Regions from separate parts of the Neptuniibacter sp. 2_MG-2023 genome, predicted to be linked through region 2. Evidence: predicted binding sites of a transcription regulator. Region 2 holds the regulator's gene; each other region holds the start of a gene.
The links. Region 2 encodes sigma-54, which starts transcription at its own class of promoters, with help from an activator protein. Its sites were predicted from a motif close to TGGCACNNNNNTTGCTNT; they were not measured.
Positions count from the first base shown of each region.

Region 1: fliE (flagellar hook-basal body complex protein FliE) is a predicted target of sigma-54. The motif match lies at 3,909-3,926, and genes of this name have one in related genera.
Region 3: flgB (flagellar basal body rod protein FlgB) is a predicted target of sigma-54. The motif match lies at 3,653-3,670, and genes of this name have one in related genera.
Region 4: Q4486_RS02725 (nitrate reductase) is a predicted target of sigma-54. The motif match lies at 1,800-1,817, and genes of this name have one in related genera.

Region 1 is NZ_JAUOQC010000009.1:115,198-123,103, reverse strand. It holds gene Q4486_RS10360 (FliH/SctL family protein) at 1-724, opposite strand, end outside; gene fliG (flagellar motor switch protein FliG) at 732-1,742, opposite strand; gene fliF (flagellar basal-body MS-ring/collar protein FliF) at 1,735-3,366, opposite strand; gene fliE (flagellar hook-basal body complex protein FliE) at 3,432-3,785, opposite strand; gene Q4486_RS10340 (3'-5' exonuclease) at 3,959-4,588, opposite strand; gene Q4486_RS10335 (putative nucleotidyltransferase substrate binding domain-containing protein) at 4,592-6,421, opposite strand; gene Q4486_RS10330 (sodium:solute symporter family protein) at 6,506-7,906, opposite strand, start outside.
Region 2 is NZ_JAUOQC010000007.1:34,899-42,804, forward strand. It holds gene ptsN (PTS IIA-like nitrogen regulatory protein PtsN) at 1-276, opposite strand, end outside; gene raiA (ribosome-associated translation inhibitor RaiA) at 298-588, opposite strand; gene Q4486_RS08405 (RNA polymerase factor sigma-54) at 638-2,146, opposite strand; gene lptB (LPS export ABC transporter ATP-binding protein) at 2,203-2,928, opposite strand; gene lptA (lipopolysaccharide transport periplasmic protein LptA) at 2,933-3,463, opposite strand; gene lptC (LPS export ABC transporter periplasmic protein LptC) at 3,447-4,019, opposite strand; gene Q4486_RS08425 (HAD family hydrolase) at 4,020-4,544, opposite strand; gene Q4486_RS08430 (KpsF/GutQ family sugar-phosphate isomerase) at 4,544-5,515, opposite strand; gene Q4486_RS08435 (calcium/sodium antiporter) at 5,536-6,492, opposite strand; gene Q4486_RS08440 (ATP-binding cassette domain-containing protein) at 6,709-7,521, shown strand; gene mlaE (lipid asymmetry maintenance ABC transporter permease subunit MlaE) at 7,521-7,906, shown strand, end outside.
Region 3 is NZ_JAUOQC010000021.1:20,550-28,455, forward strand. It holds gene Q4486_RS15010 (flagellar hook protein FlgE) at 126-2,054, opposite strand; gene Q4486_RS15015 (flagellar hook assembly protein FlgD) at 2,065-2,763, opposite strand; gene flgC (flagellar basal body rod protein FlgC) at 2,795-3,223, opposite strand; gene flgB (flagellar basal body rod protein FlgB) at 3,226-3,621, opposite strand; gene Q4486_RS15030 (protein-glutamate O-methyltransferase CheR) at 3,944-4,792, opposite strand; gene Q4486_RS15035 (chemotaxis protein CheV) at 4,825-5,763, opposite strand; gene flgA (flagellar basal body P-ring formation chaperone FlgA) at 5,847-6,542, shown strand; gene flgM (flagellar biosynthesis anti-sigma factor FlgM) at 6,683-6,994, shown strand; gene Q4486_RS15050 (flagella synthesis protein FlgN) at 7,004-7,492, shown strand; tRNA gene Q4486_RS15055 (tRNA-Arg) at 7,572-7,648, shown strand.
Region 4 is NZ_JAUOQC010000002.1:34,950-42,855, forward strand. It holds gene Q4486_RS02715 (CmpA/NrtA family ABC transporter substrate-binding protein) at 1-1,020, opposite strand, end outside; gene Q4486_RS02720 (ANTAR domain-containing response regulator) at 1,038-1,634, opposite strand; gene Q4486_RS02725 (nitrate reductase) at 1,993-4,632, shown strand; gene Q4486_RS02730 (YbaN family protein) at 4,792-5,178, shown strand; gene Q4486_RS02735 (HDOD domain-containing protein) at 5,582-6,829, shown strand; gene rlmF (23S rRNA (adenine(1618)-N(6))-methyltransferase RlmF) at 7,016-7,906, shown strand, end outside.

The DNA.
Region 1 (7,906 bases), on a different contig from region 2:
GCTCTACAACTTCGGAAAAACGCGCTTCAACCTCATCTTGAATCAAAGTACTTTCAGTTTCAAGACGAAAGCCACCAGCTGCAATATCAGGAGAAACCTCAACCACAAGAGATGCCCCTGGTAGAAGTAGTGATTCCTCAATAAACTCAGAATCGTCTGCACTTACTTTGAGAAGCACTGTCGTTATGGGTTCAGGCAACTGCTGTAAGCCTTCTCGAATAGAAGATAGAAGCAAATCCTTTCTTGTTAACAGCTCAGCACCTACTGTTTTTTCAGCCAATAAAACAACAAGTTTCACTAACTCTTCTTCGATAGCTGCGGTCGATTCGTCCAGTGGGGTTTGTAATTCAGACAACAGATCTTTAAGCATTGTTTGAAGCCTTTCGACCTCTGACTCACCCTGCTGAAAACCCTCTTTGTAACCAATTTCTCGTCCCGCAACTAAACCTGCAGCATGCCCTTCCTCTTGACCTTGACTACGCCCTTCCTCCAAACCCGCTGCAAGACCTTCAATACGTGCGGTTTCTCGAATAGCTTCAAGTTCAGCGACAGTAATCTTTTCTGCAGCAATAACTTCATCAACAACAGTAACTTCGGCAATCGTTTTATGCTGAAGCGCAGTAGCGGTCGTAGAAGACTTTCCCATTTGAGGTAAAGTCCAGCTTTGGGCATCACGCACATCTTCAGCCCTAATACGTTTATACGCCTTAGTTTCGTTAGACATATATCAATTACACCATCGCCTCACCACCACCGCCAAGGATAATTTCACCATCATCGGCAAGTCTGCGTGCAATGGTAAGCACCTCTTTCTGTGCACCTTCAACATCACTAACCCGCACAGGACCTTTCGCTTCAAGGTCATCTTTAAGCAATTCGGCAGCACGCTTAGACATATTTCTAAAGATTTTTTCTTGCAAGGCTACATCTGCGCCTTTTAGTGCAATCACTAACACATCCGTTGACACTTCACGCAAAATAGCTTGAATACCCATATCTTCAACATCAAGTAGATTATCGAAAACAAACATTAGATCAGAGATGCTAGACGCTAAATATTCATCCGATTCCTTAATGCTCTCCATCAACTCCACTTCCATATTAGAGTCAATAAAGTTCATGATATTCGCAGCTGATTTTACGCCGCCCAAGGTAGCAGTGCTCGCACCGCCTGCGCCAGCAAATTGACGCTCCAATATATCATTCAACTCCTGTAACGCTTGCGGCTGAATACGATCCAAAGCAGCAACACGCATAAGAATATCAAGGCGTTGTTTTTCATCGAAACACCCTAAAACACCCGCCGCCACATCAGGCTCAAGATAAGCAACAACCACCGCCTGAATCTGCGGATGCTCATAACGAATAATTTCTGCGATTTGTCGAGGCTCCATCCAGCGCAACGTATCAAGGCCAGACGTATTGGTGCTCATAAGAATACGATCGAGGAGAGTTTTAGCTTTTTCTTCACCTAACGCCTGATTAAGCATAGAGCGAATATAGATATCGTTATTAATGCCTATACCGGTTTGGTCGCTAACCAATCCCATAAAGTCACCTACAACCGATTCTACTTTTGTTTGAGGAACATTATTTAACTGTGCCATCGCCTCCCCAATCATTTGAACCTCTTTAGGGCCCATATGTTTGAGAATCTCTGCAGCGTCAGTTTCACCCAAGCTAATCAGCAGGATGGCGGCCTTATCAATTTCACGCCCCCCCTGATCTGCTCCGTCACTCATTATCACCTACCCATTGTTTAACTGCCTGCGCTACTCTCGCAGGATCTTCGGCCACCATACTACGAATAGCATTTAACTGATAATCAAAACTTTCATTGGGGGTAGGTAGTAATTCATCATCACTGCCAAAGGTCACAGAGTCAGACGAAAAGTCAGCGCCATCTAACCCAGCCAACTCAGCACTCACATCACCAGCAGCACCTAGACCAGCCACATGACCAGCAGTACCGGCTGTCGCCAAGTTACGTAAAATCGGTCTTAAAATCCCAAAGACTAAGACCAGAACAAAAATAACAGCCATTGCTTGCTTAGCGATATCCCAGATCCAATCTTGCTTCCAGATCGGAATATCCTCTGTCACTATAGGTTCTTCAGCGACAAAGGGAGTATTTACAACATTAACACTATCACCACGCAAGGCAGAAAAACCTACAGCATCTTGGACAAGTATACGTAAGCGTTCTAATTCATTCTGATCCCAAGGCGCTCTGATCGCATCACCGCTTGTGGGATCCACGCTAGACAGATCATCTACCACAACCGCTACAGTTAGACGTCTAACACGCCCTTGTTGATGCTTGGTATAACTGATCGTTCTATCCAATTCATAGTTTCGAGTCGCCTGCTTACGAGCGGAACCTGGAGATCCACCTTCCGCCGCAGCGCTGTCACCCGACCCTACTTGTTCAGGAACACTACTTGGCCCCGGCGGCTGATTAGATAATGCACCAGGCACTCCAACAGGTGCGCTTCCGCTAACACGAGATTCATCCATCGTTTGCTCACTACGCAACGCTGGCAGATCCGGATTATAAAGTTCATCCGTTTGTTCAACCGCTGTAAAGTCCACATCAGCAGACACTTCAGCACGGAAACGCCCAGCCCCCACAACAGGCTGCAGAATACTATTGACCCTATTGAGCAACGTTCCTTCTAGGCTTCGTGTATATTCAAGTTGCTTCGCTGCTAAAACGACATTAACGTCTTTGTCGCGCATATTCAGCAAACGGCCCTGCTGATCAACCACTGTTACATCTTTAACATTAAGAGCAGGAATACTTGAAGCGACTAAATTAGCAATTGATGCAACTTGATCCCGTTCGAGAGCTCGACCAGAAAAAAGTTCTAAGAAAACTGAGGCTGTAGGCTTACGAGTGTCACGAATAAACACCGTATCTTTAGGTATAGCTAAATGCACCCGAGCATTTCGAACGGCCGTCATACTAGCGATTGTGCGCGCCAGTTCACCCTCCAAACCTCGTCTATACCTTGTCGTTTCCATAAACTGACTGGTACCGAGGCTTTGCTCTTTATCCATTATTTCGAAGCCAACAGTTTTATCCGCAGTAAAACCTTCAGCCGCTAGCTTTAAACGTGCTTGATGAACATATTCATCAGGCACCAATATAGCCCGACCATCCGCATCAAAATTATAGGGCACATTGTATAAACGAAGTTGTTCGATAATCTGATTCGCATCAGAAAAAGAGAGATTACTAAAGAGAACTCGCTGTTCGGGCTTTTGAGACCACAGAACAACAGCAAAGCCTATAGCGACACTGGCAGCCAACCCAACCATCAAACCGAGTTGACGTACAATGCCTAGCTTATTAAAGCCTTGCATTGGGTTTCCACTTAACGTTTCAGAACCACCAGCCACAGCCACTCACCTTGAATTTCTATTTTTTATTAGATCGGCATATTCATAATATCTTCATAAGCTGAAACCAAGCGATTACGTACTTGGGTCATAGCTTGAAAAGATATAGACGCCTTCTCGGCCGCAATCATTACTTGCGGTAAATCGATACTCGAATCACCTTGCTCGTATGCAACCGCCAACTTTTTGGCATTCACCTGAGTATCATGAACACCATCAACGGCATTTTTTAAGATATCCCCAAACGACGTTCGTCCTACAACACCATTTTCCTTCAAACCTTCTGGCGCAATATGCGCAACATCAGAAGAAGTGGCTTGGACCTGCGCTTTAATAGTCCGCATTTGCATAAGAACGCTATTTATATCTGCTCTTTCTACCATACCAACACCAAGCGGCAATTTATTGACATTATAATCACACTTAGCACTTCATCAATAGAGGATAACAAAATAATGTCATTATTTTGTCTATTAAAACTATAAATGAGTACATATGGTAGAAATAAAGCAAAAAACGGGCCATAAGTCCCGCTAATCTTTTGACGTATTACCGATTAATAATGCGCTTCTGGCGGATCGCCGTATTTTAGACGCACATACATCAAAGCTACGGTCAAAGCATCACCTATAGCAGTATGCCTCTCCAACATGGGGATATCTAACTTTTTCGATATAGTATCAAACCGTAAATCGACATTACCACCGACAGACTTCCACTTGATGATATCGTGGTAGACGTGCGAAAGCTCCACCGCTTTATTCGGCAAACCAAAGCCATATAGCGGCCTGATAAATTTATCTAACATCCGAATATCATAATTCACGTAATAGCCTAAAATCGGACGATTACCGACAAATTCAAGCACCTGCTGCAAGGCATCTTCAATCTCTATACCTTCCGCTAAATCGCTCTCACGAATTTTATGAATTTTAATAGAATCGCCACTCAAAGACTTGGGTGGCTTTAATTTAATATCTAACCGCTCACTCGCGAGTACTTTGCGACCTCTAATCTTAACCGCACCTATAGATACAATTTCGCCTTGTTTCACATCTAAACTAGTGGTTTCACAATCAAGCGAAACAATCTCGTCGCCACTATAGGACTCAAAAAGATGGGCGAACGGACCCGCTTTGTGATCGTATTTCTCTTTTATTCTTCTAACCGCTCTGGGTATTATCATCAACTAACCCCCGAGGTGATATCTAAGCTCAAGATGCTTCTTAAACCCTTTTACAATATGCAAAGCATCTCGCAACAGATCACGCTCCATTTTATCTAACGACTGCAATTCAATTAAGTTAGGTGTTTGATCATGCCCACTTTCACTGCACTCTATGCGTTTAATTTGCTGCCTTAACCTTAAACTAATAAACAGACTTAGCGCTTCTGCTAGTTCACTACCATGTTTTTTCTGTAACTGATCCTGCTCGACCAACGCCTCAATTCGCTCAAATGTATTTGTCGCCTTAATACGATACTCAAGCGCAATCGTTCGAATACCATGAACAACAGGAAATATCCCACCCTTCTTAATATCTAAGTGCCCTTTATCTTTTAAGTTACCAAAGAAGGTTAACGGCGTATCAAACTCTAAGGATGCTTTTGCAAAATGAGAGAAAAACACATCATTATTACGTAAATGACGCATAAACCAGTTACGACTCGCTTTAAATATAGCAGGGTTACCCGCTACAGGTTTAGCATCTATAGCGATAGCCAAGTTCATCTGCGACTCACAGTCGCACTTTTCAGCCCACTCCCTCAACATCTGAGTCCACTCACCCAATGAACGAACCCAAGCGGGATTTGATACCATAATATTACCTGGGCACGGAGGAAAACCAAATCCGATCAAAGTCTCACTAAATCGATTTAAGGTCGCCTGCATCTCCGGCCAAACCAAACCATCTCGATAAATAACAGCATTATCTTGATCTGTTTTCATGATTTGCTCACCACGCCCTTCTGAGCCCATCACTAAAAGGCAAACATGGGGCTGCATATCAGAAGGAATGATAATATTGAATAATTTAGCAATAATCCGGCCATTCATTGCAGCCAAGAGGTCCATGGCAAATCGAGTCTTAACACCATGGGAGACTAAAGCCTTAATTAAATCATCTAAGCCCTGAGCAGCCTCTTTTAGATCTTCAACCGTTTGCGCTCTCTCAATCCGCAAACCAATCACATGAGAATGACTCGAAAAATAGCTCAACACATCCGTGAGCTCTACTATCCCACTCATCTCAGCTCCCTGCATAACCACAACACGTTCAATGCGCTGTTGAGTCATGATAATCAACGCATTGAACAGATAGTCATCTGGCTCAACTGTGATTAAGCGGTAACTTGCTATCTCCGCTAGATCCGTATCCATCGACATCTCATTAACGATAACCGCATCAAGCAAGTCAGTTCCGGTAACCATGCCATATCGACTTCCTCGTCTAACCAACAAGCAATCCGATTTATGCTCTCGCATAATCAGGGTTGCTTCACGTATAGAGGTCCCCTCCACTATAACCAATGGCTCCCTAATCAACCCATCGGATACTTTAGCCAACATAAATTCGGCCATATCTTGATCTTTGCCATGCTGCTGAACAATTTCAGTTTTAGCGGACAGGTTTTGCTGAAAATAGTCTGCAAACAGGCTATTCGTAGACATTAAATCTAATAAGGTTTTAGTCGGCAAAACATGACATATTGTTTCTTCTTCAGCGATAAAGTTATGAATAGCCTTACCTCGGATTGCAGACCAACCCCCGAAATAATCTTCATTCGTGTAATAAACAAAGATCTGCTCACGGCTTGTCTCCCCCTCCTCAATAACTTCGCTTTCACCCACCCTTCCTTTCAAAATAATAAACACACCTTCAGGCTCCTCCCCGGCAGCCATAATTACCTCGCCCTTTTGGTAGTAACCTATATCAAGGCTCGAACGCAGTATGTGTTCCTCTTTTTCATCCAACAAACTAAACGGAAGGTTTGTCATTTTGAAAGAATCAGGCATCTCTATAATCCTTATGCAATGTTCACAAAAAAGGGCGCTCCAACTTTACGCTGGGCGCCCCTTCCGTAAGGTGATTACTCGATCTTAATGATCATGAGCCTCAGTAGCGCCACGTGGAATACGTAGATCAGCTACAATCTCCTGGATTTCTTTTGGTGGTGCCGCAGTCATACTAGATACTACGAAGCCAACAATGATATGCAGAACCGCACCAACAGTACCGAAGCCACCTGGAGAGATACCTAAGAAGTACTGATCAGGCGTACCACTACCGAATGCGAAGTAGTACATGTAACACATTGTAGATACAAGACCTACAAGCATACCGGCAATCGCACCTTGTGAGTTATGACGAGTCCAGAAAATACCCATGATAATTGCAGGGAATACAGACGCACACGCCAAACCAAACGCTAAGGCAACAACCTGAGCCACAAAGCCTGGAGGGTTAATACCGAAGTAACCGGCAATACAAATCGCAACAATCGCAGCTAGACGAGCATAAAGAAGCTCCTGCTTATCGCTGATATTCGGATTGATAGTTTTCTTCATCAAGTCATGGGAGATCGCTGTTGAAATTACCAACAACAAGCCCGCTGCAGTAGATAGTGCCGCTGCAACCGCACCCGCTGCTACTAACGCAATTACCCAGTTAGGAAGCTGCGCAATATCAGGGTTAGCCAACACCATAATGTCTCGGTCGACATATACTTCGTTAGCAAATGGCTGTTTATTTGCATCAAACTCAGCATCATCTTTAGCGTTAGTTGCTAGACGCTGACCGTATTCGCCACGATCTTCAAGGAACGCAGGCTTACCTTTAGCGCCATTAAATGCATCACCAGCAGCATACTGAACTTTGCCATCGCCGTTACGGTCATTCCAACCGATAAGACCTGTATTTTCCCACTGCTGGAACCACTTAGCTTCGGTTTTTAGAGCTTCATAAGAAGCACCAGAACCATCAGCGCCATTCAGTGTTTGGATAAGGTTTACACGACCAAAACCAGCCACACCAGGAATCGCAGTATAAAGAAGCGCAATGAAGATCAATGCATAACCTGCAGAGATACGTGCATCTTTAACACGAGGTACAGTGAAGAAACGTACGATTACATGAGGAAGACCTGCAGTACCGCACATTAGAGCAACTGTTAAGCAGAAGATATCAATCGTAGATTTCTTACCGCTAGTATACTGACTAAAGCCTAAATCAACTGAAAGCTGATCCAACGTCGCTAGTACAGACATACCACTATCTAATGTAGCACCTAAACCGATCTGTGGAAGGATATGACCCGTAACCTGAGCAGATAGGAACAATGCAGGTACAGTAAACGCAAGAATAAGTACGCAGTACTGTGCAACCTGAGTATAAGTAATACCTTTCATACCACCGAGTACAGCGTAGAAGAATACGATCGCCATACCGATAATAACACCTGTGTTGATATCAACGTGTAGGTAACGAGAGAACACGATACC
Region 2 (7,906 bases):
GATAGCATCAAAGTCTATAGGTGTATCTAGTTTGACTAGATAGCCTTTAGCTTCAGTGCATTCTGCCAGCCTGCAATGTGGAATGGCAATCCCATCGCCTATGCCTGTACTGCCAAGTTTTTCGCGCGAATGAAGTCCGTTAAATACTGATGATGAACTCATATCGGGATGTTGCTCCGATATTATTTCAGCAGCATTTTCCAGAATCCGCTTTTTACTGCCACCCTCAAGGCCACAAAGGACGCTTGAGGGGGTTAATAGTTCATGAAGCAACATAATTTTTTGGATACAGACCGGTTATTTGTGAGTTTTAGTTTTTTCTTTATGCTTAATGACTTGTCTATCTAACTTGTCAGTAAGGCCATCAATTGCAGCATACATATCTTCGTGTTCATGTGTAGCAAAGAGCTGGGCACCCGCTAAGTGCATCTCTGCCTCAGCTTTCTGGCGTTGTTTATCTACGCTGAGTGTGACTTGCACATTGGTGATGTTATCAAAATGACGCTCAATCTTTTGTAGTTTCGAGAGCACATAATCATTCATTGATTCAGTTAATTCTACATGGTGTCCAGTAATGTTGATCTGCATAGGTTTCTCCTATTTATTGCAGTGACATACTACTCTTGCCACTCTTTTATTAAACTAAACGCTTTCTTTCATTCGACGGTGGAATACCCATCGCTTCGCGATATTTCGCAATCGTACGTCTAGCAACTTTAAAGCCTTGTTCATCAAGAAATTGTGCAATTTTGTTGTCGCTTAATGGTTTAGCATTATTTTCAGCGGCCACCATCTTTTTGATAAGCGCTCTAATAGCGGTTGAGGACGCTGCGCCCCCTGTTGCTGTACTTACATGACTCGAGAAGAAGTATTTTAGTTCAAATATTCCACGGTGTGTGTGCATAAACTTTTGTGTGGTCACTCGAGAGATAGTGGATTCATGCATTTCTACGGCTTCAGCAATGTCATGAAGCACCATTGGCTTCATGCCTTCTTCGCCATGTTCCAGAAAGCCAATTTGTCGTTTTACTATCTCGTTTGACACTTTTAATAAGGTTTCGTTGCGGCTTTGTAAACTTTTAATAAACCATCGTGCTTCTTGCAGGTGGTTTTTTAGGTAGGTGTTATCAGAGCTATTATCGGCCCGTTTTACTAAACCTGCGTAACCTGAGTTGATACGTAGCTTAGGGGAAACTTCTGGGTTGAGGTGAACGCGCCATTCACCTTGCTGTTTTGTAACAAGAACGTCTGGAATAACATATTCAGCGGTACTGCTGCTGATTGAGGCGCCAGGTTTTGGATTTAGGCCTTGAATCAGCTGTATAACTTGCTGCAGTTGAGGTTCTTTTAAGCGTGTTTTTCTCATCAATTGACGGTAATCGTGAGCACCGAGTAGCTTAATGTATTGTTGTGCAACTTTGATCGCTTCATTTTTCCAAAGTGTCTCAGGCGGCAGTTGTTGTAACTGTATGCTTAAACACTCGCTGAGGTCACGGCAGGCAACACCTGCTGGATCAAATTGTTGTATGCGGTGCAAGACGGCTTCAATCTCATCCAGTTCTACTTCTTCAAACTGCTCACCTGTTTGCGCATGGAAATGATCTAAGATCTCATCCAGAGTGATGGTTAAATAACCATCAGGATTGATGCCGTCAATAATGTTCGTTGCAATAAGGCGATCAATATCACTCATTGGGGTAAGGTTTAATTGCCAATGAAGGTGGTCTTGCAGTGTTTCTTCTGCAGTGTCATTAGATTCGAAAGAGTCAAAATCTTCTTTGCTTTGACTTAGATTTGGGCCTGATGATTGGAATGTGTCTTCCCAGTTACTATCGGTTGAGAGCTCTTCTGGTATTTTCTCATTCCAGTTGTCTTCAGTTGTAATATTGTCGTCAAGCTCGGCTTCGGCTGTCGCGGTGGCTGTAGCTTCAGATTCTGTCTCTGGTGCCTGTGAATTACTCTCTTGAGTTTCGGAAGCCGAGGCGTGTTCGTCCTCAGAGACATCAAGCATAGGATTACTCTCTAATGCTTCTTGAATCTCTTGCTGAAGATCAAGCGTAGACAACTGCAGTAAGCGAATTGCTTGCTGTAGTTGTGGGGTCATTGTGAGCTGTTGCCCAATTTTTAGATGAAGCGCTTGTTTCATAATACTAAGGGACAAACTCCTGAAACTACATAATTCATTTATAGCTAAGTATATGCTTAAAGTGTGAACTGGTCGCCCAGATAAGCATTTCTTACTGCTTCGTTTGCCATAATATCGGCTGGTGAGCCGTTAGCAAGGATTGTACCTTCACTAACAATATAAGCTGTTTCGCATATATCTAAGGTTTCTCTCACATTATGATCAGTAATTAATATACCAATGCCCCTTGATTGAAGGTGGCGAATGGTCTGCTTTATGTCATTCACTGAGATAGGATCGACACCTGCAAAAGGTTCATCTAATAGAATAAATTCGGGTTCGGTTGCTAATGCCCGTGCAATTTCTACACGTCTACGTTCTCCACCAGAAAGACTCATGCCCATACTGTCTTTTATGTGTGTGATATGGAATTCTTCAAGCAACTCTTCCATTTTTAACTGGGCAGCGTGTTTATCTAAGTCTTTTCTTGTTTCTAAAATCGCAAGTAGATTGTCCTTCACAGACAGTTTTCTAAATATAGAAGCCTCTTGGGGAAGGTAGCCTATACCTTGCTGAGCACGGCCATGCATAGGTAGTGCGCTGATATCCTGCCCTTTGATTTTAACGGCGCCATTATCGGCTTGAACCAGACCAACAATCATGTAAAAGCAAGTGGTTTTCCCCGCGCCGTTGGGGCCTAAAAGGCCAACGATCTCACCATTCTTTATCTGTAGTGAAACGTCTTTAACAACTTCCCTGCCTTTATAGCGTTTGGCAAGATTTTTGGCCTCTAATAAGCTCATAGGGTTAGTTGGCCTTAGTTTTCTTTTTAGGTTGAATGACCATATTTATACGTCCTGGCTCACCTGTTTCGTCTTTGCTTGTGCCACCAAATGCGTTCACAATCGACTTATCTAGATCATAAACGATCTTGTTTCCAGTAAAAGTGTCTTCTGCTTGGACGACTTTAGCTTCTTCGGTAATAGTGAGTTTTTGATCATCTACCTGATAAAGTAAGTGCTTGCCCCAAGCGTCGCTGTATGGATCTCCTTTCCTTGGAAGTTGTCTGAAATGTGCAAGGCTTCCTTTGGCAATAAGTTTTTCAACTCCCTCTTCACCACGATACATATCAACATGCTCTCCTTCAATGAGAAGTGAGCCTTGTTTGATAATGACGTTGCCTTTGTAGGTGGTTATGCCTGTTTTGTCATCAATTTGTGCAGTATCTGCCGTAATGTAAATCGGCTGTTCTTGGTCGTCAGGAAGGGCGTACGCATTCGACACTGCAACAGCCAAAAGAATGAAGGCTAGATTATAACGCTTATTTTGCATTGTCATGGGTCCCTTCTACCCTAGAGTGTAAGTTAAGAACTCGATTATTGAAGTCAATATCCATACCTACGCCTTCAAGTATGCTTTGTTGTGATGTGATCTTAACGGGCTCATCAGTTTCTGCATAATCTTTATCAGGATAGATTGTCAGTTGCTCAGTGTTAAGTATGGTTGCTGATATAGAATCAGGATTATCATTAACTATGACATTTCCTGCAAGGTTTGTTTGATTATTATCATCTAAAACCGTGCCTGTGTTTGATGTAAGTTTAACTTTAGATCCATCATTTCTAACGCTAATACTCTCAGGATGATCTAGTGTGCTTAGGCTCAGGTTAGGGTAGTGCTCTAACTTGGCTGTATTTAGCACTCTTGAAAGTTTGCCTTCGCTATTCCACTCTTTGATGGTTGCTTCTTCGACAAAATAATCTATTCCGTGCAGCAGGGAGTTGTTGGTGCGTGGTCCCTCATTTGGGGAAGATGCAAAGCCCCAATAAAGTAATACAGGTATTAAAATAATAGCAGCGAGTGCCACTCTTATCTTATTGCTTAGATCTAACATTTATAAATACATCTGTTTAAGTTGATCCAATTTTCCTTGTGCTTCAAGGATATGCTCGCAAAATTCACGCCCAGCGCCTTCGCCTCCCTGACGGGATGTACACCAGTCTGCGTGTTTTTTAACGAAAGGGTGACCATTAGGAACGGTCGCACCAAAAGCACATTGGATAATGGCTGAAAGATCAGGGAAGTCATCACCTATATAGGCGGTGGTTGATGCGTTATGAGCTGTTTTATCCCAGATTTCGTTGAGAGCAATCAGTTTATCTTCTCGGCCTTGTTTAAGGTAATTGATACCTAAGGATTGGCTGCGTAATTCAACTTGGGGCGAGCGCCGACCGGTAATAATAGCGGTCTCGATACCTGCTTGCATTAATAGCTTAATGCCTAAGCCATCTAAAGTGTTGAACTGTTTGACTTCTTGGCCGTCCGCTAAAAATAGCAGCTGACCGCTGGTGAGTATTCCATCAACGTCAAATACCGCAAGGGTGATGTTTTTTAGTTGCTGCAATGAAGACTCTGACACTAAATAACTCCCGCTTTTAATAGATCGTGCATATTAAGAGCGCCTATAGGCTGATTCGTTTCATTGGTCACGATCAGTGCATTGATTTTTTTTGTTTCCATAATTTGCAAGCATTCTGCTGCAAGCATCTCAGCAGTTACTGTTGTACCGTTTGCGGTCATTACATCATCAATTAAGGTTTTGTGGAGATCGACATCGTCATCAAGCGAGCGTCGTAAGTCACCATCGGTAAATATACCAATAAGCTGCTTTTTGTCATCAACTACGGCAGTCATACCTAAACGCTTATGGGTTACTTCTAAAAGCGCTTCTTTTAATAATGTTCCGCTGGTTACACAAGGTGTGGCTTCGCCTGAGTGCATGATATCGCTAACTTTAAGGAGTAGTCGTCTGCCTAAAGTGCCGCCTGGGTGAGAAAATGCAAAATCTTCTGCGCTAAAACCTTTTGCTTCAAGTAGTGCAATAGCGAGGGCATCACCTAGTACTAATTGGGCGGTTGTACTTGAGGTGGGTGCAAGACCAAGGGGGCAGGCTTCCTCCTCTACGCCGATGTGGAGGTTAGCAGCAGAGGTTTGAGATAAAGTGGATTCTTTGTTAGCTGTAATACTGATGAAAGGTGTGTTCATCCTTTTGAGTAGAGGAATAATTGTAATGACTTCTGCTGTTTCTCCCGAGTTTGATAGAGCAATTACAACGTCATCGGCGGTGATCATGCCTAAATCGCCGTGGCTCGCTTCTCCTGGATGAACGAAGAACGCGGGCGTGCCTGTGCTGGCTAAAGTCGCAGCGATTTTTTTGCCAATATGACCTGACTTTCCCATACCGGTAACAATGATCCGACCTGTGCAATTAAGCATTAATTGGCAGGCATGAACAAAATTGTGGTCGAGATATTTTAGTAAATCGGCCACAGCAGCGGCTTCTAGCGTGATAGTTCGTTTAGCTGAATGTAGAAAGTCAGGTGTGCTCATCTTTGTGATCAACTTTTATCTTAAGAAACGGTCATAGTGTATAGCAGGATGAGATAGCCTGCATAGGCGGAGGCTAGAATCCCCCCTTCGAAGCGACTAATGGATGGAGGCTTTTGCCATAATGCGAAGGCTAGAAGTAGGAAGGTTAAGCCTAACATTGCAACATAGTCTCGCTGCAGAACAATCTCGTCCATGCCTATAGGAGCGATGAGTCCAGGTATAGCCATAACGGCTACTAAGTTAAATATGTTTGAACCTACAACGTTACCTATAGCTATATCGTGGTGGTTTTTTAACGCACTCGCTACCGAGGCTGCTAATTCAGGCAGACTAGTTCCTATAGCTACAATGGTTAGGCCGACAACCAATTTACTCACACCTAAAGAGTAGGCGATTTCACTGGCGCCCCAAACAAGTAACTTGGAACTGAGGGCAAGAATCACTAACCCCAGAATTAACCAGAAGATAGCTTTTCTGTTTTCTAAAGAGGGAAGTTCTTCCTCTTCCTCTACTAAAGAGTCCTTAGATGCGTTTCTTTGGAAACGACTGAAAAGATAAAGGCATACAGCTAAAGCAACTAATAGAATGATGCCATCTAATTGTCCCAGATGGAGATCGAATAATAGGACTCCTGCTAAAATGGTCACCCCTAAAAGTAAAGGAAGTTCTTTTTTTAGTACGCCCGATTTTACTGGTAAGGGTGCGATGAGTGCGGTGATGCCTAGTACCAATGCAATATTAGCAATGTTAGATCCCAGTGCATTACCAATAGCTAGATCGCCTGCCCCAGATGTGGAGGCCATAAAAGATACGAGTATTTCGGGTGCAGAGGTGCCAAAAGATACGATAGTTAAGCCAATCAGCATTGGGGACATGCCGAAGTTTTTTGCTGTGGCTGCGGCCCCTATAACGAATCTATCTGCACTCCATACCAATAGAATAAGTCCAGAGATTAGTGCCAAAATTGGATATAACATAGATAGAAGTTGTTCCAGTAGAATTGAAGAGGGGTATTAAAACAGAATGCTATCTTTGTTTAAATCAATACAGAGCATCATGTTTGAAAATATTCCTGTTTTTAGAACGAAATGGTATAGTTGCCAGCCCTTTATGATACGCACTACATAAAGGGACGTTAACAAAGTCTGAATGGAACTATAAAAATGTTCTTTTCAAAGTTATAACGGAATCTTATGAACGAATTTGATGATGTCGTCATCGATATCCAAAAGCTGAGTTTTTCCCGTGGTGATCGATCCATTTATGATGAGGTCGATATTAAAATTCCGCGTGGCAAAATTACCGGAATAATGGGGCCGTCAGGTACAGGTAAAACAACACTGCTTAGATTAATTGGCGGTCAGTTGAAACCTGATGCAGGTTCTATATTGGTTGATGATGAAAATATTCCAGAACTCAACCGTAGCGATCTGTTTTCGGTGCGAGAGCGTATGGGCATGCTCTTTCAAAGTGGGGCTTTATTTACTGATATAAGTGTATTTGAAAATGTTGCATTTCCTATCCGCGTCCATACAGATTTAAGCGATGATATGATTCGCGATGTTGTTTTAATGAAACTTCAGGCTGTGGGTCTAAGAGGGGCACATAATCTGATGCCTAGTGAGCTATCTGGTGGTATGGCCCGTCGAGTTGCGTTGGCTAGAGCTATTGCACTCGATCCTGATATTGTTATGTATGATGAGCCTTTTACTGGTCAGGATCCTATCGCAATGGGTGTCTTGGTTAATCTTATTCGCCGTTTAAATAACTCCTTAGGGCATACGAGTATTATAGTTTCCCACGATATTCAGGAAACTTTAGGTATTGCTGATTACATCCATATTATTGCGGACTCTAAGGTGATCGCTTCAGGTACACCGGAAGAATTGCGTCAAGATGATTCGCCGCAGGTTAAACAGTTTATGCATGGATTACCTGACGGGCCTGTACCGTTTCATTATCCTGCGGGTGATTATGAAACCGATCTGTTAAGAGGTCAGGGATAATGAATCAATTAGCGTTATTAGGTCACGCTGCACTAAGTAAATTAGCCGCTTTTGGCCGAGCAGGGATGATGTTGTTTCAATCTCTTGTCGCTAAGCCCCAGCCCGTAATTATGTTTCCACTGTTTGTGAAACAAGTTTATTTTGTGGGTGTGTTATCACTAATTATTATTGTGGTATCAGGTTTGTTTATTGGTATGGTGCTTGGTTTACAAGGCTATACAATTTTAGTTGACTATGGCTCTGAGCAAGCGGTTGGGCAGATGGTTGCGCTGAGTTTGGTTAGAGAGCTTGCGCCAGTTGTAACTGCGTTATTGTTTGCTGGGCGAGCAGGATCAGCTTTGACGGCTGAAATTGGCCTAATGAAAGCGACTGAGCAGTTATCAAG
Region 3 (7,906 bases), on a different contig from region 2:
AATTTGGCGGCAAAACCGCGTTTATTTCTATGAATTTATTTTTCTCTAGTTATATAGATAGCAACACACGTGCCAAAAACGAAAAAAGGCCGCTAATGCGGCCTTTAATGAAGCAGATATAAACCTTATATCTGCAAAATATTCTGCGTCACTGTATTGAGTGTTTCCAAGGTTTTCGAGTTTGCCTGGAAGTTACGCTGCGCTTCGATCAAAGAAACCAATTCAGCTGAAAGATCAACGTTAGATTGCTCTAAAGCAGCCGATTGTAAGGTACCATTCAAGCCTGTACCTGGTGGATTCACAATCGCATCCCCTGAAGCGAGCGTTGAAGTCCACTCTGTATCACCGGAAGGTGATAAACCTGACTGGTTTTCAAACGTCGCTATAGCAACAACACCTAAGTCCTGAGTTTGACCATTGGAGAAGCTTGCAACCATCTCACCGGTGCCCGCAAACGTAACCCCGATCAAATCACCTTTAGTATAACCATCTTGAGTCGATGCTTTAACAATAGATGAGGACGCAAACTGAGTCGTATTAGCGATATCTAGATCAATCACAGTTGTCGAATCCGCTGGATCCGCACCGGTAATCGTAATCGTTGGCACAACAGAGCCAGCAGAGAACTGATCACCGTTAATACCCGTTAGCAAACCGTTAGATGGATTAAACTTAACTAAGATCGGTCCTGGTTCAGTTCCTGTACCCGTTTCACCTGGGTCCAGCTCTTTACCTATATCTAACTGCTCAGATCCATTTAAGTAAGCATACATTCTGTATACCCCCTCAAATGAATTATCACCGTTCTTCACAACCGCTGCATCAAAAGGTGCACCTGCAACAGCACCGGAGGTTTCGGTAATAGTGATCGCTTCAGCGGGTGTAATATCCCCTGATTCAGCTTTATAAGTCACTACCACTTCTTGGTTGACGTTATCGTAGATAACCGACTCTACACTTGGGTTTGCATCTAAGATCTTAGCTTCGCTTGCTGTTATCGCTTGGCCAATCTGATCAGCGGTAGAACCAATACCTAAAGTACCAATTGAAATTCCACCAACCTCAAGCACAACAGCTGCGGTCAAAGGTACTTCACCGCTATCAATTGCAAAAGTGTATGTCTCATTAGCATCAATTTCTTCAATCTCAGCCACTGCAGATGAACCTGTCACTTGCACTAAATCAGGTTCTGGGTATTCAGATTTAAACCGAAGCGTAATATCACCCGCCGCATTAATAACCACACTTCCGATTCGAGCATCACCCGTAACAGGATCCGTTAGATCACTAAAGAAAGCACCCGAAGAGATAACATCCCCAGCCGCATAGCCTGCAAGCTCAGTCATATGAGCTGCCGTTACCGTAACACCCGAGATAGTATCGCCAGCAGTCAAAGAGGTAATTTGTTGCTGAGCCTGCACGGGACGTGCTTCAGCCATGTTGATCTTAACGGTATGTTCATTACCTAAACTATCAAAGGTACGAACCGTTGTACTATAAGTAAAAGAACCCGGTTCATCTTTATCATAATCAGATAATAGCGTCGTAGAATCTTCTCGGGAATCGATATTGAATGAGAGATCAATCTCTTCCGTCGCTTTAGGCGGACTCTCTTTCTCCGTTACGGCTAAGTTACCAATCGGTAAACGATTACCCTCTTCATCTAAACCGTAACCCTGTAGGTATTTACCGGTTTTCGATACCATAAAGCCATCTTTATCTAGCTCAAATGCACCAGCACGGGTATAAGTTGTGCCGCCTTGGCCATCATCAAGCTGAAAGAAGCCTGAGCCATTGATCGCTAAATCAAGGTTGTTATTAGTAAACTCGACCGTACCTGCTTGGAAATCCTGAGCGATATCGGTAACGGTAACACCCGCACCGGCAACATTCGAAGAACCCGCACCGACAACTGCTGTTGCATAAATATCACCAAACTCCGTACGTGAAGATTTAAAGCCTACCGTACTCGCGTTCGCGATATTATTACCAGTTACATCAAGGTCTGTAGTTGCTGCCTTCAGACCGGTTACTGCTGTATTAAAACCTGCCATTATCCTGTCCTCACACGCCGATCTGTTTCACGTCGCTGACATCAAAAGAGCCTGCGTTCGTATTTACTTTCATACCGATACCATTCTCACCCAACGTCACGCTGTTGACTTGATAGGCAAGGTTCGTATCAATTGCACTGTATTCACCATCATCTAAACGCTCAACCGTGAATGTGTAATCCCCTGCTGGTAGCTCAGGATTACCATCCTCATCAAACGCCATCTGCCAAGCAAACTCATGCTCACCTTGCTCAACTGCTCCGAGCTGCATAGTGTCTACAAGAGAACCACTTGAGTTATAAACTTTGATACGCACGTCCGATGCACTTGTATCTAAATTAAACGAGCCATGGGCATATGGATTTGCCTGCGTACCCACTTCAGATGTATCGCCCGGAATATAAACAGATTGACCAACCATCGCTGAAGCCTGCAAAGCCGCTTGGCTTGATAACATCGACTGCGACATCGCATTGATCGATGTATTTAGCTGATTAATACTTTCTACCTGTGACATGGTAGCAATCTGTTGCATGAAGTCAGTCGTATCAGCAGGGCTTGAAGGGTCCTGGTTTTGCAACTGAGCAATCATTAACCGCATGAACATATCACTATCTTCATCCGTCTGACTCGTTGCAGTACTCGACGTCTGATTGGTCTGATTGATTTGTTCAAAGACGTTTTGATTTACGCCACTTACAGTACTCATGGCTATTTAGCCTCGCGTCTTAATTTGTTTATTACTGTCCAAGGCTGATGGTTTGTTGCAACATCTGCTTGGCCGTATTTAGAATTTCAGTATTAATTTGGAAGGAACGAGAAGCAGAGATCATATCTGCCATTTCCTCTACCACATTAACATTTGGGTAATAGATAAAACCTTGTTCATCCGCCATTGGATGCTCAGGGTTATACTCTTTGCGCAGCTCTGCTTGGCTTTCAACAATACCTAATACTTGTACGCCCTGACCTGCTGCAACCCCAAACTCATTATCAGCAAGTGGATCTGTTTGCTGCACCGAAAAAACAGGCTTACGTGCGCGGTAGGTTTCATCAATACTAGAACTGATACTTTCAGCATTTGCCATGTTACTTGCTGTAGTATTTAAGCGGATCGTTTGCGCATTCATCGCTGACCCTGCAATACCAAAAACATTACTCAAAGACATGACTATTCACCTTTAATCGCTGATTTCAGCCCTGTTATTTTTTTATTCAACAACTGGAAAGATGTCTGATAATCCAGTGCATTCTCAGTGTAACGAGCCATCTCTTGCTGAACTTCAACCGTATTACCGTCAACAGATGCCTGAGAAGGAATACGAAACATCATGTCAGCGGCAAGATCAGGACTTAATAACGTTGTTTGATGCTTAGGAGATGTTGCCGCCTGTTTAATTGTCATCTCAGATGCCTGATTTAAGATCTGAGAAAACTCTAAATCTTTTGCTTTAAAATTAGGCGTATCGGCATTAGCAATATTATTAGCCAGCACTTCTGCGCGACGTGCACGATATAATAGTGCATCATCATGTATCCCCAGCGCTGCATCAAAGCTAATTGCCATCAAACGATCTCCTTTATTGAATACGTTCTATTAAGCAATACACATACCAAAACAAAAAAATCTTTATTTAACAAATAGATATAAAAACACAGACTAATATCCGCTAAATTTACCGGCGAGAAACGGCAATATAAAACCTCTTCTTTGCCGCCCGGCAAACAAATAGAGATAAAAGCGGAAGGCGAAGGCGGAAAGCGGAAAGCGGAAAGCGGAAAGCGGAAAGCGGAAAGCGGAAAGCGGAAAGCGGAAAGCGGAAAGCGGAAAGCGGAAGATAACTAAACCGCAGAAAGAGATCTACGGCTTAATATAGATCGGATATCTATCAGATTGCTTGATAAATTATCCCAGGCTGACAATGAATCATCTGATATTTATCAGATAAACCTGACAAAAACTCTGATGCTCCCAAAATCAGATAACCTCCAGGTTTTAACACCGAATGCATCTTAGTTAGAATTTCAGTTTTTTTCTCACTGGAGAAGTAAATCAACACATTACGACAAAAAATAACATCGAACTGGCCCAGCGCAGAATACTGGCCTAACAGATTAATGCTTTGAAAACGCACACGCGCTTTAATATCAGGCTTAACAACCCAGCTACCACCGGCAGTCTCACTAAAATGCTGAACTAAGCGATCCTGAGAAAGCCCTCTACCAATCGCTAACATCTCATACTCACCACGTCGAGCTTGGGCTAATACCTGCGTAGATATATCGGTGGCAACAATCTCTTCTGATAACAACTTACCCGGAGTTTTCTTTTTAAACTCATCAAACGTCATGCTGATGGAATATGGTTCTTGTCCGGTAGAACATGCAGCCGACCAGATACGTATTTTTGAACCTGATCCACGACTTAATAGCTCAGGTAAAATACGATCTCTAAGAATATCAAACGGATGTACATCTCTAAACCATAACGTTTCATTCGTCGTCATCGCATCAATAACTTGCTCACGCAATTTCATTGAAGCGGGGCTCTGAAGTTTAGTAATCAGGTCTTTTAAACTAAGACAGTTTTGCTCTTGAACGATTTTGCCCAACCGGCTTTGAACTAGGTATTGCTTATGTTTAGCCAGCAATATACCGCTCGTCTCTTCAAGAAAGCGACTAAATAGTTCGAAATCAGAATCCGTAATAGCAAAACCAGCCCGAGGCGTAATACTCATGAAGAGTAGGCACTCCTATTCAACATGCGCTGCTACTTTGTTTCAACTTGATGAATACGTTGCACAACCGCTGTCGCCAAATCATCAGGGTTAAATTTGGCAAGAAAGCCATCAGCCCCAACTTTTTTAACCATTGATACGTTAAAACCACCGGATAGGGATGTATGTAAAACAACATGCATAGTTTTCATACGCTCATCATCACGGATCATAGAAGTTAAGGTATAACCGTCCATTTCAGGCATTTCTATATCTGAAATAACCATCAAAAAATGAGTCGTAACATCAATCCCACGATCGGCCAAATCACATAAGAAATCCCATGCCTGGCGACCATTATTACAAGCTGTAACTTTAATCCCTAGACCTTCCAAACTACGCTTCATTTGGTTACGCGCAACCGAAGAGTCATCAGTTATAAGTATCTGGTACTCTTTGGCCTTTTCACGAAGCTGATCATCAGCTACCTCTTTACTTACCTCTGTAGGCATAGGGTAAAGATCAGCAAGAATCTGCTCAACATCTAAGATCTCTATCAGTCGATCTTCGTGCTCAAAAATAGCTGTCAGATAGTTTTCTACACCTATTTCTGTTGGTGGAGCCATAATCTGATCCCACTGCGTATTCAGAATACGATCTACTTGGCGCACTAAAAATGCCAATGTACGACGATTGTACTCAGCGACAATCAAAAAACAGTCGCGACGTTGATCTTTAGGTACAGACTCACGCCCAATCGCTTCTGACAGATCCAATACAGGAATTGTCTCACCACGAATATGTGCCATCCCTTTAATCGCAGAAGTCTGTCTAGGGACCTCTGTAAGTTTTGGGCACTGTAAAACTTCTCGTACTTTAAACACATTAATGCCGTACTGCTGATCGCTTTCCAAAGCGAACAATAATAGTTCGAGCCTATTCTGGCCCACCATCTGAGTACGTAGGTTTACACTATCTAGGATACCTGACATGATCTAACAATCCCGTAGAGATTAAATCAATTCTATTTTTATATTACACACAAATACGCCACCCTGAATATTGATGACACAACGTGAATACTTATAATTTAACACGACTTTTCCTACTAACCACTTTTCTTTTGTCACCCTTACAGCTTTTTGCTGCTGGTGAAGCAGAAAAACTTGAGCAGTCGGCTGAACATTACCTCTATGAACACTACAGCAACATAGGGACTGGCACACGTGTAGAGATCAAACTTAACCCGATTAGCAGAAAAATCAAACTAAAAACCTGCTTAGCCCCTTATGAATTTCAAACACCAAAAGGCAGCGGCAGTCGCATCACCCTAAAAGCACGCTGCCCATCACCTCTTTGGCAGCTATTCATAACAGCAGAAGTAAAAGAATTTGATATAGCTGTGGTCACACAATCTAGTTTAGCCCGCGGAACCTATATCAGCATGCAAGATATAAAACTTAAAGAGGTTGAGATCACCTCCTTAAGATCGGTTTATTTTACCAAACTCCAAGACATTATAGGCTGGACAAATAAAAGAAGCATCGCCGCCGATACGATAATAACCACATCAATGCTCAAAGCACCTTTAGCTGTATCTAAAGGTGACGCGCTTATTATCGAAGCCAAGCTTAATGGTGTAAGCATCCGAACATCAGGTACTGCCCTCGAAAGCGGAACACTAGGAGAACAGATCAAAGTCAGAAATGACCGTTCAGGTGTGATGGTTAAAGCTAAAATAATCCAAGCGGGTTTAGTACAAGTCCCTTAGCCTCACTCCCAAGTAGATTGGCCATAATTCAACTGCTATACTACATTTATAACACCACAAGAAAATAATTTAATTTTTTCTTAAAGTTCTATTAAGAGCCGCCGATAAGCTTGTTCAGATACAGTACAGAGGACGGATAAATGATTAATGATCTCACGAGCCTGTCATCATCACAGACGGCAAGCACTCGTGCACGGACTAATGAGCAAGGTAACGCTGCCAAAAATGGCAACGGTGCAGTTGCCCAGCAGCCCCCGTCCAATAAAGGTGATACAGTCAATCTCAGCAATGCAGCACAGTTACTGCAGAATGTTGACAAGCAACTGTCTGACACACCTGATGTGGACAATGAACGTGTCGAGCGAATCAAACAGGAAATAGAAAGTGGTAGCTATCAGATTAACGCTGAACGCGTAGCTGAAAAGATGCTTAACTTTGATAACCTACTTTAAAGCAATGACATGACTGAGCAACAAATAACAGAACTTAATACCCTGCTAGAGCAGGGTATTTTGCTTTTAGAATCACTCAGCTCTATTTACGACAAAGAGCTTGAAGCTCTGAGCAGCAAAGACATCGATCGCTTGAGTGATACCACTCAGGAAAAAATGGCGCTGCTCAATAGCTTCCATAATTTCACCCTCGAACGCGTAGAATTACTGAAATCTTTCGGTTATAACATCGAAGCGGGTGATTATGGACTCCCCGGAGACACGGAAGAAGACAGCCCACTTTTATCGCAAGCAGCTGAACACTACGTGCTTATCAAGCAGTATTTGAAAGAGTTACAACATAAAAATAAGCGTAACGAGCAAGCGATTCACCGCAGTCAACAAAATGTAACCCAGTTACTAGCCATTGTGCGCGGACAGAAAAAACAGGATCAGCTCTACACTAAAGCAGGCAGCTCTGGACTTTATAAAGCTCAAAACAGGATAGGCAAAGCCTAAACCATCCTAATACCACGCCTAGCTAGTGACTCTTCATAGAATTAGCGCTAGAATCTCGCAGAATTTCACACCTACTTCAGTCCCAGTAGCTCAGTAGGATAGAGCGGTCCCCTCCTAAGGGACAGGCCAGGGGTTCGAATCCTCTCTGGGACACCATTCCTTTAAAATATCTTAAAAACAATAAGTTAAATAAAATTAACTTTTAAATGTCAGCTTATTTACCAATACAAACAAGCTGACCTATACGGTCGCATACGCCACATAAGACAGCATAATGCTTTAACACCACACATCTGAATCAACCTCAAAGCCGTCAAAACATATTCAGTACTACCACACTTCAGAATATTCTCCGATGCAATAAAACCGTATATTTTGACTAATTAAAGCGTGATTAAAACCTTAAAGCTCAGA
Region 4 (7,906 bases), on a different contig from region 2:
GCTGATCCAGCGCTGAAAAAGATCATGGCGGTAGACTGAGAGGCTAATCTCGGAGAAATCAGCTTCTTGGTTTGATAGTTGTCCACACTGCTTCATCTGCTCCAGTATAAAAATACCCTGTTTAGGATCTGGAATGTTAACCGTCGCGCCAGCGAAATGCTGCTCCATTGCCAAGGGTGGTGTGTAGTCAGAAAGCTTAGTGGCGGCTTGATCTAGGTATGGAGGTAGCGCAAGGAGTTGGTAGAGCTCCTCTTTATTGTTGATATCTTCAACCCATTGGCAAGCTTCATATAACGCTTTTACTAATGCTTGGTGGGTATTAGGGTAGGCCGCTGCCCACTCTTGAGTCACACCAAGAACCTTTTCTGTATGGGCTCCCCATATTTTGTGCCCGGTCGTCAGTAAGCCGCCGATCTTCTGAATGAGCGCTAAACTGTTCCAAGGTTCACCTACGCAATAACCATCTATAGCGCCATTAGATAAGCTTGGTATCATCTGGGTTGGTGGAACAGCGATTAATTGCACATCATGTTCTGCATCAATCCCATGTTGTTCAAGCCAGTAACGAAGCTGATAATAATGGTTTGAGTATGGATATACCGTTGCCATGACCGGTTTGACTGAGCTGCTCTTTACCTGTTTTTTAAATTGCTCACCGACTAGTTTGTCGTCTTCCCAGTTATCAATTGTTTTGGATAAGAGGGTATGGCACTCTTTAGATAAAGTGATTGCCGTACCGTTTTGGCTGAGGGATAGGGCGGTTAACATTGCTGTTTTATTGCCATTTAAGCCCAGTGTAGCGGCTAATGGCATAGGTGCGAGCATGTGGGCGCCATCGTAAAGACCGAAACTGACTTTATCCCGTATCGAAGCCCAGGAGGCTTCCTTACACAAAACAACGTTGAGATTATACTTCTCGAAAAAGCCTTTTTCCCTAGCAACAACTAAAGGTGCACAATCTAATAGCGCGACAAAACCGAGCTTTAGTTTGTTTTTTTCAACTGTCAGTAATTCTGACATAAATTATCCTCTCATCTCTACTTGCGCAGGCCGTTCGTTAGTTCCAGAACATCAATAACACTCTGAGCGACATCAGGTAGTTTTTGACCTCGATCCATGGCTAATTTTCGAAGCGTTTCAAATGCTTGTTTCTCATCGCACCCTTGATGCTTCATTAGCATGCCTTTGGCTTTTTCAATAACTTTCCTATCCGCTAATTGAGTTTTAGCTTTTTCGAGTTCTGCGCGTAGTGAACTGTGAGCATCGAAATGAGCAATAGCGGTATCCATAATGGCTTTAACTCGCTCGGGTTGTAATCCGTCTGCGATATAAGCACTGACACCGGCATTGATAGCATCACACATGGTTTTGCGATCGTTTTGCTGCTCAGCGAAAAAAATGATGGGTCTTGGATTGTTCTTACTCATCGTAGACATACTTTCGAGCGTGTCTCGATTAGGCGAATCCATATCTATAATCACGATATCAGGATGAGTATCCTCTACGCGTTTATTGAGATGGGTAGTATTTGGTAGTTGGCAGACGACATAATGGCCTAATGAGTGTAGCGCTTCTTTGAGCGCTTGGACTCTTTCCGGTTCGTCATCTATCAATAAAACATTTAAACGATTCACGTTACTTATTAATCCATATCCGGAGTTGGATAGGAATTAAATAAGCAATAAATGTTCCATTATGGGGCGGTTTTAAGTTTTCTCTATTTTCGCTGCCCATTTGTCTACTTTTAACAGTTAATTGGGCGGCTGTGAAATGAGTTGAGCTTAGCCTGTATTATCAATTGGCACATTGCTTGCTGAGTCACTCATCATATTTATTGATAAAAATGTACAGCATGTTTAGTACATAAAAAATTATAGTAGCGCAACGGAGCGCACTTATCTGGCAACTAGCAGATATGTGGCTCCGTGCCGTGTACGCTGTAAACTGGAAAGTGCATCTGGATTTGTGTGTTACAAAGCAGTGGAGGTTTAGATGCACAAAATGACAACGTGTCCATACTGCGGTGTGGGCTGTGGTGTTGATGCTGATATTCTGGATTCCGGTTCAATCGGTGTTAAAGGCGATAAATCTCATCCGGCTAATTTTGGCAGGTTATGCGTTAAAGGCTCAGCCCTGCATGAGGTATTAGGTGCGGGTGGTCGTCTACTTTCCCCTCTTATAAATAATGTCCCTGTTTCTTGGGATAGCGCACTAGATGAGGTCTCTTCTAAATTTCTTCGCACTATATCGGAGCACGGGCCTGACTCTGTAGCTTTTTACTTATCCGGTCAATTGCTCACAGAAGATTATTATGTAGCCAATAAACTGATGAAAGGTTTTATTGGTAGTGCCAATGTGGATACGAATTCACGTCTTTGTATGTCGTCCGCTGTAGCGGGTTATAAACGTGCCTTTGGTAGCGATACAGTGCCATGTTCCTATGAAGACTTGGAAAAAGCGGAACTATTGGTGCTGGTCGGCAGTAATACCGCGTGGAACCACCCTGTTTTATATCAACGTATGCAGGCTGCTAAGAAAAAGAACCCCTCCCTTAAAGTAGTAGTGGTTGATCCTCGCCGAACAGCAACCTGTGATTTAGCGGATCTTCATTTAGCGCTTAAGCCAAGTACCGATAGTGAGTTATTTTCAGGATTATTGAGCTATCTGGCTGATCAGGATTGTTTAAATCATGATTACATTGAGCAATACACAGAAGGTTTTGAGCTTGCTTTAACTTCAGCCCAGCAGCAGTTTGACTCAGTTTCAGCGGTAGCTAAGTATTGTGACCTAGAGAGTGATATTTTAACAACGTTTTATGAGTGGTTTGCCCAGACTGAAAAAGTTGTGACCTTTTATTCTCAAGGAGTAAACCAGTCTTTTAGTGGCACTGATAATTCCAATGCGATTATTAATAGCCACCTTGCTACCGGTCGTATAGGTTTTGAAGGAGCGGGCCCGTTTTCTATTACTGGACAGCCTAATGCTATGGGTGGGCGTGAGGTTGGCGGTTTAGCAAATCAGCTAGCCGCGCATTTGGACTTCTCTTCGCCTGAGTATATAGATCTTGTCTCGCGTTTTTGGAATGCACCGAATATTGCTCAAACCGAAGGTTTAAAGGCGGTTGAGCTTTTTCAAGCTATTGAAGAGGGTAAAGTTAAAGCGGTTTGGATTATGGGGACAAATCCTGCAGTGAGTTTACCTAATACCCATCAAGTGACACGGGCGTTGGAAAAGTGTCCCTTAGTGGTTGTTTCTGATTGTATGGCGAGTACTGAAACCCTTAAATATGCTGATGTTTGCTTACCCGCAACAGGATGGAGTGAGAAAGATGGCACAGTCACTAATGCAGAGAGAAGAATTTCACGTCAGCGTAGTCTCTTAGCACCTACGGGGGAGGCTAAACATGATTGGTGGATTATTAGTGAAGTGGCCAAGAAAATGGGTTTTGAAGATGCATTTTCTTATCAACATCCAGCAGAAATTTTTGCAGAGCATGCTGCGCTCTCTGGTTTTGAGAATGACGGCAACAGAGATTTTGATATTAGTCTGTATCAAGATATAGATATTGATACTTATAATTCTTTTAAACCGGTTCAGTGGCCGGTGACTCAGGAAGCACCTTACGGGACTGCGCGTATGTTTTCCGATGGCCGCTTTTTTACGCCATCAAAACGGGCAAGGTTTATACCTATTCAGGCTTCAAGCCCTATTCAGCAAGTCACCCCTGAACTGCCTTATATCTTAAATACAGGCCGTATTAGAGATCAATGGCATACCATGGCAATGAGTGGACGTGCGCGCCGCTTGTTTCAACATAGGGATGAACCTTTTGTGGAGCTTAATCAGGCCGATGCGCTAAAAGAGCAGATCTCTGATGGCGAGTTGGTTAAGCTGAGCCATCCTCAAGGGGATTATATTGGCCGTGCTCGAGTTATGGTATCGGAGCAGCGTAGGGGCGAGCTGTTTGTGCCTATGCATTGGAATAATGAATTTAGTTCCTTGGCTAAAATGGGCGCTTTACTGGAACCCGTGACGGACCCTATTTCAGGGCAGCCTGAGTCTAAACATGGACGAGTCAGTCTTTCTAAACTTAATCCGAGTTGGCAAGGGTGGCTAATGTGTCGCTCTGATTTGGAAATCAATTTACCCGTTGAATACTGGTCCAAAGTACCTAAAGGTGATGTTACTTTTTATTATCTTGCTGATAGTGTTGAGTTGGTTGACGGTATTGCTTGGTGCAAAGAGCATTTAGGGGATGTGTCTATCTGGTTAGAAGATCCGAATAGCCAAAACTTTAGAGCAGCGGGGCTAAAAGGCGAAGCACTTGAATGGACTTTTTTTGTTATGCCTTATGGAGAGATACCTTCTACACGTTGGTTGGAGGAGATGTTTTCTGAAGCGGAATTGTCGATTGATCAACGCCGTTTTATCTTGAGTGTAACCGGATGTGAAATTGAAAATCCCGGTGAGATGATCTGTAGTTGTTATCAAGTAGGTAGTAATGCCATAGTAGAAGCGATAGGGTTAGGTTCTAGGACGGTTGATATGCTAGGGGATAAGCTTAAGTGTGGAACTAACTGTGGATCCTGTATTCCTGAATTGAATGCTATATTGGCAAAAGAGCTGAAATAAACAATGATAACCAGAGAGGGGCCATTGCACTGAGTGTAGAGCTTTTCCAGAGTAGAGATAATTATAGGCATCGTTAGGTGCCTTTTTTTTACTGACTATCTTATTAGATAGGTTAAGTATCTACTTAGGCTTTAGGTTTATGCTGTTAAAGGAGGAATAGTGAAAGCTAAAATTATACGTTCTATATACCTCATAGTCGGTTGCTTATGTGTCGTTCTTGGATTTATTGGCGTAATCCTACCGCTTCTTCCTACAACACCTTTCTTGCTTGTCGCTACTTTCTGTTTTTCACGTAGTTCTGAACGCCTGCATCAGGCTTTATTAAATAATCGGTATTTCGGTCAATATATACGAGATTGGGAAAATGGCGGTGTTATCCCAACAAAAATGAAGATTCTGGCTACGACAATGATGTTGTTAATGGTTATTTATCCTCTGTTTTTTAAATCATTTCACTTAGGTTTAAAAGCGGGAGTTGTTGCTACGATTATTATTGCGCTGCTGTATATCTGGTCGCGCCCTTCAAAGTTAGAGTTACAAGAGTAGTGCTTCTTTTATTTTGTATAGAGTTCGTTTTATGGGTACTTTTTATATGCTCAAGAGCAGCTTTTTTCTATAAAAATAAATATGGAATAATTAGTAAAAAACACTTTGTTTTTACAAAGTTTAATGGATGTTTATTGAATTGTTTTTTTATATTTTGATCTTATTTAGTGATTTTAAAATGAAATATACTCATTAAAAGTTCGATAAAATTTTAATCAAAACAAATGAGTAATTAATAACCTTTGTTTTGTGGGTGGTTTGCCCTGTTTTTCAAACAGCTTTTATTTTATTCGTTTTAATTAGCTAAAATTTTAATAAAAACAGACTTTTAAAACGCCTTATACTCACTATTTTACAGGTACAAGGTTTGTAATGATTAACTCAATAATTGTGAGTAAAGGCCATGAGCACGATCACTAATAGTTCTTTACATAATTTCAAAGTAGTCATGTTGGATGCTGAATGCCGATATACTAATTGGACTAGAGATGTCACGGCGTCTAATCTTGCGTGGGATTTTGTTCGCTTTGATTCTAAAGACAGTTTGCTTTTATGCTTAGATGAGCAGATTTGTGATGCGGTGATTATCCCTTGCTCTATGCGTGCTCAAGTTGATATTGAGTTGATGGCTCAAATAGCTAAACGCCATCCTACGTCTGTTCGAGTGTTTATGGGGGCAGAATATTGGAATGCTGCTCAAAAAGCGAAAGCGGCGGATGTGGCACACCGAATTTATCCTAGCGCTGTAACGATTGAAGACTTAGGGGCGTCGCTTGAATATCAAATTAAATTACTCCACTTACTTAATCGAAGCTCCTTACAAGCTTATGTAGGGTCTGTTGGTTGCTTGCCGTCACCCCCTAGTATCTATCGTCAACTTACTGATGCTATTAATTCTGATCGAGCAGATTTGGCTGATATTGGTGAAATTGTTGAGCAAGATCCCGCCGTTGTCGCGCAAATCATGAAGCAGGTAAATTCTGCTTTCTTTGGTTTTGAACGCACTATCATTGATTTAAAAGAAGCGATCTCTATGTTAGGTGTTCGTAACTTACGTAGTCTTGCCTTGAGTAGCCAGTTAAATAACCAGTTTAAAAGCCCAGATGATTGGAAGGCATTTTCATTTGAGCAGATGAATGCGCGCTCCTTAGTTGTGGCTCGTTTGGCACAGACCATCTGTCGTCGAGCAGGTGCCAGCAAAGTGATGCAGGATCAAGCCTTTTTGGCGGGTTTACTGCATGATTTGGGTATATTGATAATGGCATCTCATAATCCAGAGCAATATAAAAAACTATTAAATTATGCGGTTAAAAAAAGTAAACCTATTTATTTGGTAGAGAAGGCCGCTTTTGGCTTTTTCCATGGTGAGGTGGCGGGCGCTTTGCTTGCTTTATGGAACTTACCTCCTCAAGTGATAGAGGCGGTGATGTTACATCATGTCCCACATCTATCTAAAGATCATGATTTTAAAGTACTAACTGCCGTGCATGTTGCTGATGCAATGATACCCTCAGTGCATGTGGAAGGAGAGTGTAATCTCGCGAGTAATTTATCACTACGTTATTTAGATCAAGTGGGCGTTATGGATGAAGTCCCACAATGGCGGATTGTCGCCAATGAATACCGTGTTCGCATGGTATCCAACTTATAAGAGAGGATCTCATAAAATCGCTGGTAACTTTGGCCAAGTCTTGCAGGAAACATACGTTTGGGGTCTGTAGTCGGTAAGACTTGGCGATTTTTTTAGCCTAGCAGGGGTAACTTTCTTAAACCCTTTTCACTTATCTTGCTACAATCTCACTGATAAATATGAGCTGATATTAGAATGTGAGGATGTGTGAGTAAACCTTTGAAAAGTAGCAGTGATCGATCTGTAGTTAAAACCTCACTGCACGCTCGCAATCTCCATCGCTCACGTTATGATTTTGATCAGCTGTGCAAAGCATCTCCAGAGCTGCTATCCCACGTATATCAAACGCCTAATGGGCAAGATTCCATTAACTTTTCTGACCCGCAATCGGTTAAATTACTTAACCAAGCTCTTTTGAAAGTATTCTATCAGATAGCATTTTGGGATCTTCCTCAAGGTTATCTTTGCCCACCTATCCCAGGACGAGCAGATTACATACATCATATAGCGGACCTGCTAGCGGAGAGTAACGGAGGTCGTGTACCTGTAGGTACAAAGGTGCGTGGTTTAGATGTGGGCGTGGGGGCTAACTGTATCTATCCCATTATTGGTAGTCAGAGCTATGGGTGGCAGTTTGTTGGCTCTGATATAGATCCTATCTCCATTGCTGCGGTGGGTGAGATTGTTAGATCAAACAAGGTGATGAAGAATAAATTGCAGTGCCGATTGCAGCCCTCGTCTGATCGAATCTTTGAAAATATTATTCAGCCGAAAGAGTTCTTCCATTTCTCTATCTGCAATCCCCCCTTTCATGCTTCGCTTGCAGAAGCTAGCGCGGGAAATAAGCGTAAAGTGAGAAACTTAAATCGAGCTAATGGAAATGCGGATAAGGCTAAAGAGAAACTCAATTTTGGCGGGCAGGGCGCTGAATTGTGGTGTAAAGGTGGTGAGATCGCTTTTGTACGCCAAATGATTAAAGAGAGTAAACACTTTGCAGATAATGTGCTTTGGTTTACGACGTTAATATCTAAAAAAGATAATCTTCCGGCTGTTTATCAGGTACTTAAGCAGGTGAATGCTAAAAAAGTTAAAACGGTT